One region of the Acetobacter sp. P1H12_c genome, then DNA from elsewhere that is predicted to be linked to it. Evidence: riboswitches for the same ligand, from Rfam matches in the RefSeq annotation. Region 1 holds a riboswitch; each other region holds the start of a gene.
The links. Region 1 has a riboswitch for cobalamin ahead of KP699_RS15310 (hypothetical protein). Riboswitches for the same ligand answer to the same signal wherever they lie in the genome.
Positions count from the first base shown of each region.

Region 2: linked by a shared signal. The riboswitch ahead of KP699_RS07055 (DUF1636 domain-containing protein) and the one ahead of KP699_RS15310 (hypothetical protein) in region 1 are both predicted to bind cobalamin.
Region 3: linked by a shared signal. The riboswitch ahead of KP699_RS13965 (TonB-dependent siderophore receptor) and the one ahead of KP699_RS15310 (hypothetical protein) in region 1 are both predicted to bind cobalamin.

Region 1 covers NZ_JACRVR010000055.1:5,661-10,336, reverse strand. The annotation lists gene KP699_RS15315 (TonB-dependent receptor) at 1-1,852, opposite strand, end outside; cobalamin riboswitch at 1,939-2,149, opposite strand; cobalamin riboswitch at 2,277-2,488, shown strand; gene KP699_RS15310 (hypothetical protein) at 2,527-2,937, shown strand; gene KP699_RS15305 (PepSY domain-containing protein) at 2,934-4,385, shown strand; gene KP699_RS15300 (replicative DNA helicase) at 4,382-4,676, opposite strand, start outside.
Region 2 covers NZ_JACRVR010000009.1:1-4,676, forward strand. The annotation lists partial or broken gene KP699_RS07050 (MFS transporter) at 1-783, shown strand; cobalamin riboswitch at 822-1,084, shown strand; gene KP699_RS07055 (DUF1636 domain-containing protein) at 1,245-1,697, shown strand; gene cobW (cobalamin biosynthesis protein CobW) at 1,694-2,755, shown strand; gene cobN (cobaltochelatase subunit CobN) at 2,773-4,676, shown strand, end outside.
Region 3 covers NZ_JACRVR010000038.1:19,749-24,424, reverse strand. The annotation lists gene KP699_RS13980 (aminotransferase) at 1-155, opposite strand, end outside; gene KP699_RS13975 (P-II family nitrogen regulator) at 429-767, shown strand; gene glnA (type I glutamate--ammonia ligase) at 866-2,311, shown strand; cobalamin riboswitch at 2,494-2,719, shown strand; gene KP699_RS13965 (TonB-dependent siderophore receptor) at 2,842-4,676, shown strand, end outside.

The sequences.
Region 1 (4,676 bases):
GATCCCCCTGCCATTCGACCCCGCGTGATTTCTGGACACCCGCCGTTGCCACCGTATCCGGCCCGGTTGAAACCAGCATCCGCGTCCGGCGAATATCATACAGCGCCAGAGTGGTGGTCAAACGCCCGTCCCACAGGCTGGCCTTCACACCAATTTCGCCCTGCCGGGAATGGCTGAGTTTTGTAAACTGCCCCCGGTTGGCCAGAAACAGGTTGGAGCCCGGAGGGTCTTCCCCCGTGGTATATACCCCGTAAAGGCTGACATTTTTTGTCAGATCAAACACCGGACCGATACGGAAATTATCCGGGTTGTAGTGGCCCTTAAAACTGGTTGCGGCGTTAAACTGCCCATTCTGCCGGTAGTTTTGCCGGTCCAGTGCGAGCCAGTCATACCGGAAGCCGCCCACAAGACGCAGATTATCCCGGATGGTCAGAACGTCCTCTAGAAACAGGCCCGCCTGCACCATCGTGGTGGGGGATTTCATATACGGGTATTCCCCGGAAAACGCCCCAAGTGGCGTGGCGTCCGGGCTGACAAGAGAGACGCTGTCCGCATAGTCCGCAGCCGGAAAACCCCGGTTGCGGATGAAGCGCAGATAGTAGGCGTCGCCTCCCAGCACAAAACGGTTCTTCATGCCGAAAATGGAAAAATCAAACTGCCCGTGCAGCGTATCCCCAACCTGATGCTGGTTCTGATACACATAAAACCGGTCCCGGCTGATGCTGCCGGGGGCAATGGCATTGCCTGCGGCATCCGTCTGGCCGGGGGCGCTGATGTAAGTCAGGCTTTCCGCGTTGTTCCAGCGTCGTTTAGAATAAATGAAATAGCTGCTGTTATGAAACAGAACATGGCTGTTCACCCGCCAGTCCAGATGCAGTGTGGGCGTCGCGTTGACAGACCCGGCCTTGCCATCCCGCACGTTATAGTACCGCCACAGGGACGCACGGGTAAGGCCCAGCCCTTTGCTGGAACTGAGCAGACCACCCACACGTCCGCCTGTTTGCGAGAGATCCACCAGCGGCGTGCCGTAATAAGTGGAAAGCCGGTCCGTCAGATAATCCATGCTCAGCCGCGCGGTGAACTTTTCCGTCGGCTTCCACAGCAAGGTTGTCGTAAAATCATCCGAGTGCGGGTCGGCTCCTTTTACAAATCCGTCAGACGATGTCCGGCTGAAATCCGTGCGCAAAGCCAGCGTTTGCGTAATCGGCACGGAACCGCCAACCCCGGCGTTCCACGTATTAAAACTGCCGTAGGATACAAGTGCGTTGGCATGCGGGCCATCAAACGTGGGCGTACGGCTACGCATATCCACCGTGCCGCCCACGGCCCCCTGCCCATACAACACGGAGGACGGGCCTTTAAGCACCTGCACACTTTCCAGATTGAAGGTGTTCTGAGGCCGGTTGACCATGGTGGTCGGGCCAAAATACTGGCCATCATGCAGCACCAGAATCTGGTTGCCGGTAAAGCCGCGCATCATCAGCTGCGCGGGCGACCCCGGAGACCCGCCAGAGGAAACACCCGGCGCGCTGTCTGCCGCGGCCTCAGCCTGGGCATAACCGCGCTGCATCATCAGATCATGCGAGACCACATTGAGTGTGCCCGGCGTGTGCTGGATGGACAGGCCAAGTTTCCCACCGACTGCGGGTGTCATCTGGAGAGGGGCGGTTTTACCATAAGCCGTGATATATTCAGGGCCTGCCACCTTTCTGGCCGGGGGTACTGCTGTCCGTTTTTTATACGGATGGGCAGCACTGGCTTTCGGGTCTGAGGGATCAGGGGTGGCCGCATAGGCGGCGGGCACGCAACTGATGCCGAACAGAAGACTGAGGGCATAAGAGACTGGACGCACGGGTTCGCTCCAAAACAACGTCACCGCGATGGAGGCACTGAGCAAACCGTGCCTCGCCGCCACATCACCCCGTATGGCAGCTCCGTCCGTGACTTTGGCGCAATGGCAGGTCTCCTGGCTTGCTGGTCCTCGGGTCCTGCGGCTGCCTTCCCCCCTGTGGATGACACAGAAAGTGGCATGAACGCCGCAAGCCCTCTCAGCTTACAGTTGCGGGGGCAGCATCGGCTTGGACCGATTTCCCTCTTAGCCTTCTGGCCGCGCACGCAGCCACAAAGCACCATTGCTGCGTGCAGCGTAAACAGGGTCTGAAAAACCTTGTCAACGAACGTGCAGCTTTATACCCCATAAAAAACGGCTCTAAGGCACAGGCCGTGCCGCACGTTGCACACCGGCCTGTTGCGCAAAACCGGCATTTGCGTACAGTCTCTCCCTGTCAGTCAACAGCCCCGCGCAGGCGGGTTAAAAGGGAAGACCGTATGCCGTGCCGCACGGCTCAGTCGGTCGCTGCTCCCGCAACTGTAGGCGGTTTGTCCGTGTCTTTTTGCCGCAAGGCACGCCACTGGTGCACAACCGGGAAGGCGGGAGACGGACGTTTAACCGTGAGCCAGGAGACCTGCTGTTGTCGTTCAGACCACGCCGCCGGGCGGGATGTACCGGAAGGCAGGAGTATACCAGTGGGACCGTTTTCCCCCTTCCCCCGGCCTTTTCAACCAGAAGAGGCGTATCATCCGGCTTTTGCCCGCCTGCTCAGCGCCTGCCCGTCCCGCGCTCATGCCTTGCAGGCCGCGCATCTGGCGCACCTGCCGCCCCCTGAGCAGGAGGAGGTCATTGCCCAGAACGGCCACGCGCTCTTCCTCAAGCTGGTCCCGTCCCTGCCTGCCCCCCACCGGGAGCGGGGCGCTGTGCTGGAAGAGGCTTTCCGGCCGCTGCTCCTCACCGCCTCTGACTATCTTGAAGCCATGCCAGCCCTCAGGATGGACATGCCGCCCGCTGCCGCGCAGCGCATTGTGCGGGCCTATGTGGCCGTCCACTGGACGCGCGGCGCCCAGAACGCCGCCATGGCGCTGTATAACAGCCCCGCATGAAGGCCTTCCGCCGGACGCTGTATCTGACCCACCGATGGCTGGGTATTGGCATGGGCCTGCTGATGGCAGGCTGGTGCGCCTCCGGCCTTGTCATGCTCTGGCACACATGGCCTCAGCCGGAGGAAGACGCCTTGCGCCGTGTTCCGACGGAAATCCACTGGCCCGCCATACTTCCGGAATTGGCTAAACTGGGCAGCACAAAACGCTTTCAGGCTTTTCAGATCAATATGGTAGGGCACGAACCGGTTCTGACGCTCACGCCACAGGAAGGCCCACCTTTTGCGCTGGACCTGCGCACCGGCCATGCGGGGCGCATCACCCCGGAAGATGCCGCTACCAGCGCCACCCGATATGCGCGGGCCACCGGTGCACAGGGCCGCCCCGTCTTTGATGGCCTGACCACAGACGACCAGTGGATTCTGGATACTCATGGCCGGGAAAATGGCTTTTATCGCTTTCTGTTTCCCGATGCGGCGCGCACGCAGATTTACGTCTCCTCCCTGACCGGAGAGGTCATGCAGGCCACAACACGCTCCACCCGCCTCTGGGCATGGGTTGGGGCTATTCCACACTGGCTTTACCCGGCGGTGCTGCGCAAGCACCCGGCGCTTTGGAGCGACGTCGTTATTCTTTTGTCTGGCACGGGAGTTTTTCTCACCGTTACCGGGCTGTGGATTGGCGTTTTGCGCCTGCGCCGCGCAGCCCCCTTTACCCCTTATAAAGGGTGGCATGGGGTCCATCATCTCTGTGGCGCGGTGTTTGGTGTGCTGGCCCTTTTATGGGTTACAACCGGACTGCTTACCATGTCTCCCGCAGGCCTGTTTCAAAGCAATCCAAACGCGACCCGTCCCCTGCGCGTGACTGGCACGGCGACCGGCGCGGAGATCCATCAGGTTCTCTCACGGTTGATAAGTGCCGCACCACCCGGATGCACCGGCATAAAAACGGCTTTTCTAAACAGCAAAGTTTTTATGCAGATCACGGAGCAAACCGCTACCGGACCCAAGAGCCGGAGACTGGATGAAGCCCTGACTCCAGCGCCTCTCACCCCAGAGCAGATCAGCCTGATGCTTAAGCCAGCGGGCCTGCTGAAAACGCCGGACGACCTGACTTTTCTAACGCAGGCGGATGCCTATTACTTCAGCCGCCCCACGCATCAACGCCATTTTCCCGTCTGGCGGGCACAGGCGACCGATGGCACCCTGACCTATCTGGACGGACAGTCCGGCGCTGTGCAGACCATTCTGGACGGCCCTGCCCGCCAATCCCGCTGGCTGGTGTACGGGTTTCATGATCTGGACTTTCAGGCCGGACTGCGCAGAACCCTGATGCACCGGAGCATTGCCGTTCCATTATTGTGTGGCGTGTTCTGCGTTTTTCTGTCCGGCGTTCTTATCGGCATCAGGCGGCTGCGCCGCACCAGCCTGCGTGCAGCGGGCCGCTCTTAGTGATGCGGCTCCTCATGCACCATATCCAGATCCGCAAAACGTGTGAACTCTCCTTCAAAGAACAGATGCACGACGCCAGTGGGGCCGTGACGCTGTTTTTCCAGAATGAGTTCGGCCTTATTATGCACAAGGCTCATTTTACGTTGCCAGTCATCCAGCGCGGCTGAGTATTTTTCCATGGAATCAAACGCTGTTTCCTTGGGCATACGCTGCTGGAGATAATATTCGTCACGATACACAAACATCACGGAATCCGCGTCCTGCTCAATGGACCCGGATTCACGCAGATCC
Region 2 (4,676 bases), on a different contig from region 1:
GCCTCCATGGGGGGCGTTCTGGGGGTGCCGGGGGCAGCGGCGCTCGGGCATTTTGCGGGCTGGCGTATCGCGATGCTGGTTGTGGCGGGGCTGGCAGCGTTTCTGACTGTGCTGATTGCCGTCTGCCTGCCGCCCGTTGTCAAACCGGCGGGGCGTCCGTCCGGTCCGTATAAGGCCCCGCGTGAGGCTGTGCGCGCCTTCGGGTGGGTTGTGGCGGCAAACGCCATGTTCTTCCTCGCCCATAATGTTGTGTACACCTATATCGCTCCGGTGCTGATGGCGCATGGCCTGCCCGAGCAGTCCGTGAGTCTGGCCTTGCTGATTATTGGGGTTCTGGGGCTGTCCGGCCTCTGGGCTTCCGGCCTGATGGTGGATCGCTGCCCGCGTGTGGGGATGCTCGGCGCAGGAGTGGTCATGGCGTGCGCAATTGCGCTGCTGGGCGGTACGCTGGTGCCGGGCTGGGGGAGTGTGGCGGTTGTCTGCCTCTGGTGCGCGGCCTATGCCTGCATCATTCCGTTCATCATGTCCGGGGCGATCCGCACCCGCGCCACCTCGGCGGATACGGCGGGGGCGGCGGTCAACAGCACCAGCAATATCGGTATTCTGCTTGGCTCGGCCCTTGGGGGGCAGCTTTTGTCCGCGTATGGCGTTGCGGTTCTGGTGCCTGTTTCTGTGGCGCTGTGCTGTGTGGCCATGCTGGTAGTGGTGCTGAGCGGCAATGCCTTTCCCGTCAGGCTGGCGGAGCATGAGGACGAAGAGGCGGCAGAACAGGTCTGCTCATAAAGCGCCCGGCTTACGGCTTGAAAAATACCGGTATTATGCGATGCTTGCCGCATGATGGTGTCCCGCGAGGGATGAAAAGGGAAGACCGGTGCGCAGCATCCGCTGCAAGGCCGTCGCTGCCCCCGCAACTGTAAGTGATTGCATGGTCCGCTATGGGCCTGCCGCCTCTGGCGGGCAGGTCCATGCCACCGGCTCCGGTAAGGGGACCGGGAAGGCAGCCGGACCCGCAGGCTGCAAGGTTTATTCCGCGCAGGCCCGCACGACACAAGCCAGGAGACCTGCCATCATCCGCGCTGCCCTCCGGGGCGGGCGGCTGTCTGAGGTGTCGTGTCCGGCGGGGTGCCCGGAAGACGAGGGTGCGCGGGGCTGGCGCATCACTCCTGTGCCTGCAGGAGCACTGTGCATGCACTCCGTTTAAGGGCCGCATCCTCCCAGAGCGGCGCCTGATCGGGAATTTTTTTATGCCTGCGTCTGTTCCGCATTCCGCCCCGTCCTCCCACGCGCCGCCTGCCGTGGCAGAAGGCCCGGTGCTGCATGTCTGCACCACCTGCCGGCGCGGCGGCCCCGGCATGGATCACCCTCCGGGAGCACAGTTGCTGGACCGCCTGACGGCCCTGCTGGAGGCCTCACAACAGGACTGCCCAGTCACGCTGCGTCCCGTTGCCTGTCTGGCATCGTGTGACCGCGGGTGTACGGCGGCCATTGCCATGCCGGGCCGCTGGACCTGGCTGCTCGGCCATCTGGGGCCGGAAAAGGCGGAAGATCTTCTGGCCTATGCGCGGCTCTATGCAGCCTCGGCCAAAGGCACGGTCATGCCGTCCCGCCGTCCGGCCTCTCTTTCTGATATGATTCTGGGCCGCGTGCCCGCTACCCTCTACCCTGAGGCCACAGTTTCTGAACAGGAGCCGTCATGACCGCATCCACCCGCGTTCCCGTCACCATCATCACAGGCTTTCTGGGGGCGGGCAAAACCACGCTCCTGCGCCATATCCTGCAAAAAGCGCAGGGCCACCGTATTGCCGTTGTCGTGAATGAATTCGGCTCTCTGGGCATTGATGGAGAAATCCTGCGCGGCTGCGGCGTGGAAGGCTGCCGGGAGGATGATATTGTGGAACTCACCAATGGCTGCCTGTGCTGCACCGTGGCGGATGATTTCCTGCCCACCATGGAAGCCCTGCTGGACCGGGCCGACCCGCCGGAACACGTGGTGATTGAAACCTCCGGCCTTGCTTTGCCTAAGCCGCTGCTTAAAGCCTTTGGCTGGCCCACCGTGCGCAGCCGCATGACGGTGGATGGCGTCATCACGGTGCTGGATGCCCCCGCCGTCGCCTCCGGCCGCTTTGCGGATGATCCGGAGGCCGTGGCAAAACAGCGCGAGGCCGATCCCTCACTGGATCATGACAACCCTCTGGCGGAAGTGTTTGAAGACCAGCTTAACGCGGCGGATCTGATTGTTCTGAACAAGACGGACCTGCTGGATGCCGCACAGCTTGATGCGGTGGAAGCAGAGATCAAAACCCTCTGTCCGCGCCCGGTGCGCATTATCCGCGCGCAGGATGGCAAGGTGGACCCCGCCGTGCTGCTGGGTCTGGGGGCGGAAGCCGAGGCTGATCTCCAGTCCCGTCCGTCGCACCATGATGCGGAAGATGGCGAGCATGAGCATGATGATTTTGAAAGTTTCGTCGTCACCGTGCCGGAACAGCTTTCCGTCGAACGCTTTCTGACCCTGTTGCAGGACGTGGCGGCCCGGTATGACGTCCTGCGCATGAAGGGCTTTGCCAGCGTGCAGGGCAAGCCCATGCGGCTGGCCGTGCAGGGTGTCGGCACCCGCTTCCGGCATGAGTTTGACCGCCCCCTGACCCCGCAGGAGGCCCGCACCGGCCGCATTGTGGTCATCGGGCAGAAAGGGCTGGATCAGGCTGCGATTACGGCCGCGCTGGCGGCAGATCCGTCCGCAACGTCCGCCGGTTAAGCAGGCGGCCAGCTCCCATGCACCTCCTTGTGCGGGACAGCCGGACGCTGGATGAGCAGGACGTGGCGGAAGACCTCGGCCTGCCTCCGGCGGAACTTGTAGTCCTGTCCTTTACGGAAAGTGACCTGCTCGGCCTGCTGCACGCACAGGCACGGCTGAAGGTCGGTCCGCGCGGGGAGGGGGAGCCGCTGCCCTCTCTTCAGGTCACCAGCCTTGCCCGGCTGCGGCACCCCATGTCGGTCGATCTGTATCTGGAGACCACGCTGGCGCAGGCGCGTTGTGTGGTGGTGCGGCTGCTCGGCGGGCTGGATTACTGGCGCTATGGCGCTGAGGAACTCGCGGCATGGTGCCGGGCGCACCATATCCCGCTGGCTCTGCTCCCCGGAGAAGCCCGGCCACAGCCGGATGCCGGTGCCCCGCTGTCGGATGATAGCCGTCTGGCGGATCTCTCCACCGTGTCGGGTGAAATACGCAGGCGGCTGAACGGGTTTTTTCAGTATGGCGGTGCTCACAATATGGAGCATGCCCTGCGCCTGATGGCCAGCCTCGCCGGGCAACGCGCGGATGATGGCGCACGGCCGGAACCCCTGCCGCCGTGGGGAGTGTACCGCACAGTTGCAGCATGCACAGATCTTAAAACAGAAGATGCAGCAACACTCAGTCAGGATTCTGTTCCTCTGCCAGAAGGCCACACGCTGCGGGCCACACTGATTTTCTACCGCGCCCATCTGATGGTGGGGGATATCGCAGCTCTGGACGCGCTGGCGGATGCCCTTGCCGCACAGGGCTGCGGGGTGGAGATGCTGTTTGTCACATCTCTTAAAGACCCTGCTGTTGCCAGTGGCGTTGCCGATGCGCTGAGAAATTTTCAGCCAGATATTGTCCTCAACGCGACCCTGTTTTCTTCCAGAACTCCGCAGGGGCATTCTCCGCTGGCGGTTGCCGGGGCGCCAATCCTGCAACTGCTCCAGCCGGGGGCGACACAGGAGGTCTGGGGGCGTAGCCCGCGCGGTCTCTCCCGGTCGGATCTCGCCATGCAGGCCGTGCTGCCAGAACTGGATGGCAGCATCGCAACACTCCCCATTTCCTTCCGGCAGGATGCGCCGCCTGGCCTGCCTGCGGCCCGCACGCCTTATCTGCCCGGTATCCGGCATACCGTGGCGCGGGCGCTGGCATGGGCACGCCTGCGGCATCTGGCTCCGGAGCAGAAGCGGGTTGGTATTATCCTCTCAGACTATCCGGGAGCCGGGCTTGCGCGGGAGACGGGGCATGTGGCCCATGCCGTGGGGCTGGACGGGTTTGCCAGTCTGGCCTCCATCCTCGCTCTGCTGCGGGCGGAGGGGTATCAGACCGGGCCAGCGCCTTTGCCAGACGCACAAACCCTCATAACTCTGCTGGCCCAGACGGCCCCACGCCCGCTGATAAGCCTCCCCACATACCACGCGCTGGCGGAGGAGCTGGATGCCGGGTTTATGGCGTCCGTCACGCAGGCATGGGGTGCGCCGGAGCAGGACCCATGCGTGCAGGAAGGCGCGTTCCATCTGCGCGCGCTGGAACTGGGGCACCTGACGCTTGCCGTGCAGCCAGACCGGGGGCGTCAGGCCGACCGGAAAGCCCGGTATCATGACCCGGATATCCCGCCCTGCCATGCCTATGTGGCGTTTTACCTGTGGCTGCGCAGCGTGCGGCGGCTGGACGCGCTGGTGCATCTGGGCACGCATGGCACGCTGGAATGGCTGCCGGGCAAGGCCGCAGCCCTTTCCGCCGCCTGCGCGCCTGCGGTGTTGACGGAGTCTTTGCCCGTTATTTACCCGTTTATCGTCAATAATCCGGGTGAGGCCGCCACCGCCAGACGGCGGCTCGGGGCCGTGACCATTGGCCACATGACGCCTCCGGTCCGGCAGGCTGACCTCTCGCCCGA
Region 3 (4,676 bases), on a different contig from region 1:
GCATCCGCCGCAGCCTGCACCATATCCTGCGGGCCTTCCGTATCCGGGAAGCCCTGCCCGAGATTGATGGCGTCATGCGCGCGGGCCAGCTCAGACATGACGGTAAAAATGGTGGTGGGCAGGGCGGCAATCTGCCGGTTGAGCGGTTTGGTCATGGCCGTAAATCCTGGGAGTTGCCGGAGGAGGGGTGGCGGAAAAAAGCGAAAGTGGCGCGCAGAGTGGCACGGCCTTGCGGCGTGAGAAAAGAGGGGAGATTGGTGCTGGATCGTTATATTTCGCACAAGCCCGATTGCCCGCGCGGCCAACCCGTGCAAGTTTGGGGCTGTTCGCTCTGAGTCTTCATGCCCCCCGGGATGCCCCATGGGCAGGTTGCGCGCAGAAAGAACCCCCTCTTGTTGAGTGCAGCACCAGAATATTGATGACGTGACATGAGAAAGATCGAGGCCATAATCAAGCCGTTCAAGCTGGACGAGGTGAAGGAAGCCCTTCACGAACTCGGCCTGCAAGGCATTACCGTGATCGAAGCCAAGGGCTTCGGGCGGCAGAAAGGGCACACGGAGCTTTATCGTGGCGCGGAATATATTGTTGATTTTCTGCCCAAGATGAAAATTGAGGTTGTCTGCCCTGCCAGTCTGGTGGAGCGCGCGGTGGAAGCCATTTCCGCTGCTGCCCGGACCGGACGAATCGGGGACGGCAAGATCTTTATTCTCCCGGTGGAAGATGTGGTGCGAATCCGCACGGGGGAAAGAGGGGAAGACGCTATCTGAGGTGCCCCGGTGCGGGGCCGCCCGGCGGCGGACGCGAGTTTTATAATCCTAGACGTGCCGCAAGAGTGTGGTGCGCAACAGGTTGTAGGTGAAGACATATGGTGAAGAAAACGACCACTGCGGGTGACAGCAAAGCCGCAGCGATTGCTAAGGTTTTTGACCTGATCCAGGAAAACTCGGTCGAGTTTGTCGATCTGCGTTTCACGGATCCGCGCGGCAAGTGGCACCACACCACGCAGTATGTCACCACGATTGAAGAAGACACCTTTACCGAGGGCTTCATGTTCGACGGTTCTTCCATCGCAGGGTGGAAAGCCATTAACGAAAGTGACATGGTTCTGCTGCCGGACCCGGAAACCGCTGTGATGGACCCGTTTACGGCGCGCCCGCAGCTGATCCTGTTCTGTGACATCATTGAGCCGTCCACAGGCCAGCCCTATAACCGTGACCCGCGCTCCACCGCCAAACTGGCTGAGCAGTATCTGAAGTCCTCCGGGCTTGGTGATACGGCCTTCTTTGGTCCGGAAGCTGAATTCTTCATCTTCGATAACGTGCGCTTTGGCACGGGCCCGAACTTCGGCAAATATCAGCTCGACAGCATCGAAGGACCCGGCGCCTCCCTGAAGGATTACCCGGAAGGCAATATGGGCCATCGTCCGGGCGTGAAGGGTGGCTACTTCCCCGTGCCGCCGGTGGACAGCGAAAACGACCTGCGTGCAGAAATGCTCGCCACCATGGGTGAAATGGGTCTGCCGATTGAAAAGCAGCACCATGAAGTCGCGCAGTCCCAGCACGAACTGGGCACCAAGTTCGACACGCTGGTCCGCTCTGCCGACTTCATGCAGATCTACAAATACTGCGTGCACAACGTCGCCCATTCCTACGGCAAGACCGCCACGTTCATGCCCAAGCCGATCTATGGTGATAACGGGTCCGGCATGCATGTGCATCAGTCCATCTGGAAAGACGGCAAGCCGACCTTTGCAGGCAATGGCTATGCGGACCTGTCCGATACCGCCCTGTATTACATCGGCGGCATCATCAAGCATGCCAAGGCGCTGAACGCCTTCACCAACCCGTCCACCAACTCCTACAAGCGCCTGATCCCGGGTTTTGAAGCTCCGGTGCTGCTGGCCTACTCTGCGCGCAACCGCTCTGCGTCCTGCCGTATTCCGTATGCCACCAACCCCAAAGCCAAGCGCGTTGAAGTCCGCTTTCCGGACCCGACGGCCAACCCGTATCTGGCCTTCTCCGCCATGCTGATGGCCGGCATTGACGGCATCAAGAACAAGATCCACCCGGGCGACGCCATGGACAAGGATCTGTATGACCTGCCGCCGGAAGAACTGAAGCAGATCCCGACGGTTGCCGGCTCCCTGCGTGAAGCGCTGGAAGCTCTGTCTGCGGATTATGAGTTCCTGCTGGCTGGTGGCGTGTTCACCAAAGATCAGATCGACAGCTACATCGCCATCAAGTGGGAAGACGTGTATCGCTTTGAACACACGCCGCACCCGGTTGAGTTCGAAATGTACTACTCCGTCTGATCCCTCCTTCCCGGAGTTTCAGATGATCAGGAACGCGGCCTTCTTCGGAGGGCCGCGTTTTTTGTGCCTCTCGTGCGGGACAGTGCCGGGTGGGAGGCTGATGTGTTTTTGCGATTTTGGCGTTGCGTGTTGCCTTGTGGCAGCACTGTTGCACCGGATAATTGACTCGACCGGGCAACGCGATATGACACCCGTGTGATGGTTTCCCCTGCAACGGGGGATGAAAAGGGAACCGGGTGCAGGCCGTGCTGGCCTTAGTCCCGGGCTGTCCCCGCAACTGTAAGCGGCAGGGCTGAGGCTGCCCGGACGTACCGCGTCCGGCCCACTGGAGCAGACGATTCTCCGGGAAGGGAAGGCTCAGTCAAAGCGCCGCAAGCCAGGAGACCTGCCATCCGGCACGTGGTTGCAATCAGGAGACGCCAGCCGGGGTGTGCTGGCGTGCGTGACTGAGTTTTGCTCCGGCCTTTGCCGCATGAGCAGGCGGAGCACGTTTTCCTGTGGCAACGGCTGACCACAGGATACGAGTTAAAATGAGTTTTTTTCGTTGCGCGCTGACCACCTCCACCATTCTGGCTGTCACCGGACTGTCTGTGGCTGGCGCACAGGCCGCCGCCTCTTCCGCGACCCATGCGCGTTCTGGCAAATCTCTCACGCATAAAGCCGCAGCTTCGGGCAGCCATCCGAAAAGCCGCGCCACCGGACGGACCGCAACGGACAACACAGTTCCTGCAATGCCGGGGCAGTCTGTCGCGGCTCCCGCAGCGACGGGACGCACGCTTGTCTCACTGAGCCCGTCTCAGGGATTGCCGGAGGTGGTGACGGTCAGTGCGCTGCGCAGACCCATACGGGCGGATGATGTCGGGTCCAGCGTGACGGTGGTGACGGACGAGCAGATTGCCACCCAGCAGCGTCGCACGCTGCCGGATATTCTGGCGCGGCAGCCGGGGCTGAATGTGGTGCGGTCTGGCGGATTTGGCGGCACAACCTCCATCTTCATGCGCGGGGCAAACGCCAATGATGTGAAGGTGCGGATTGATGGCATGGATATCAATGACGGCAGCTCCGCCAGCAACGCGTTTGATGCCGGGCAGTTTGTAACGGACGGCATTGGCTCCATTGAAATCCTGCGCGGCCCCCAGAGCGGCCTGTATGGCGCGGACGCCATGGCGGGTGTGATTGATATCAACACAAAGCAGGGGCAGGGGCGCTTTAAACCGTTTGTGCGGATTGAAGGTGGGTCTTACGGCACGTTCAATCAGGCCTTCGGGGCATCCGGCAGTAGCGGCCGCTTCCACTATAATGTTGTGCTCTCCCATTACCGCATGGACGGGTTTCATGAAATTCCGCGCTATATTGAGCGGTATAATGGGGCTAACCGGGCCCAGCGCCGCGCGGGGGACCGAAATGATAACCGCAGCGCGAACGTCAAACTGGGTTATGATGTCACGCATAATTTTGATCTGGGTCTGACAGCACGGCTGATACAGGCCAACTATCATACCTTTACAGCGTATGATCAGGTTTATACGCCCTATAACGGCGACCAGCTGATCCGGGACCAGAATACCCAGAACGAGGCCGTGGTGCGCGGCACGGCGCATCTCTCCTCCTTTGGCGGGCGGTTTGATCAGGTTCTGGGGCTTGGCTACATGACGAACCGCCGCCGGTACATGCAGGACGGGTTGTACGCGGATGGTGATCCTGCCATGACAGACCCGGATTATTACCGCTCCACACGCCTGAAAGTGGACTGGCATGGCACGGTTGATCTGCGGAAATTCGGGACGGTTCTTGTGGGTGCCGAGCATTTTCATGACAGCATCAATGTCGCGACAGATGACCCGACCGAGCCTGTGCACACCACCGCAGGCATGGATACCACGGCAGGGTACGGGCAGTATGAAGGGAACTGGAACCACATTCTCTATGGTGCGGCCAACGTGCGGTATGATGCCAATTCCCGCTACGGCAACCATGTGACATGGCGTGTGGCTCCCGCCATCCATGTGCCCAATACGGGCACCATCATCAAAGCCAGTGCCGGGTCGGGCTTCCATGCACCCTCGCTGTATCAGCTTTTTGTCAATCAGCGCGGCGCTGGCTGGGCGGAAGAAGGCAACGCCAACCTGAAAGCCGAAACCATGATTGGCTATGATGTCGGTGTTGAGCAGAAACTACTGCATGACAAACTGCGTTTTGGCGCCACATGGTATGACAACAAGGTGCGGAACCTGATCCAGTCTTCTGCTTACGTCATGCCTGCCGCGGGCAGTGCGTGGGGGGATTATATCTATTCCTTCGGCAATGTTGGGCATGCGCGGATGTATGGGGTGGAAGCATTTCTGGACTGGAAGGCGCTGGACAC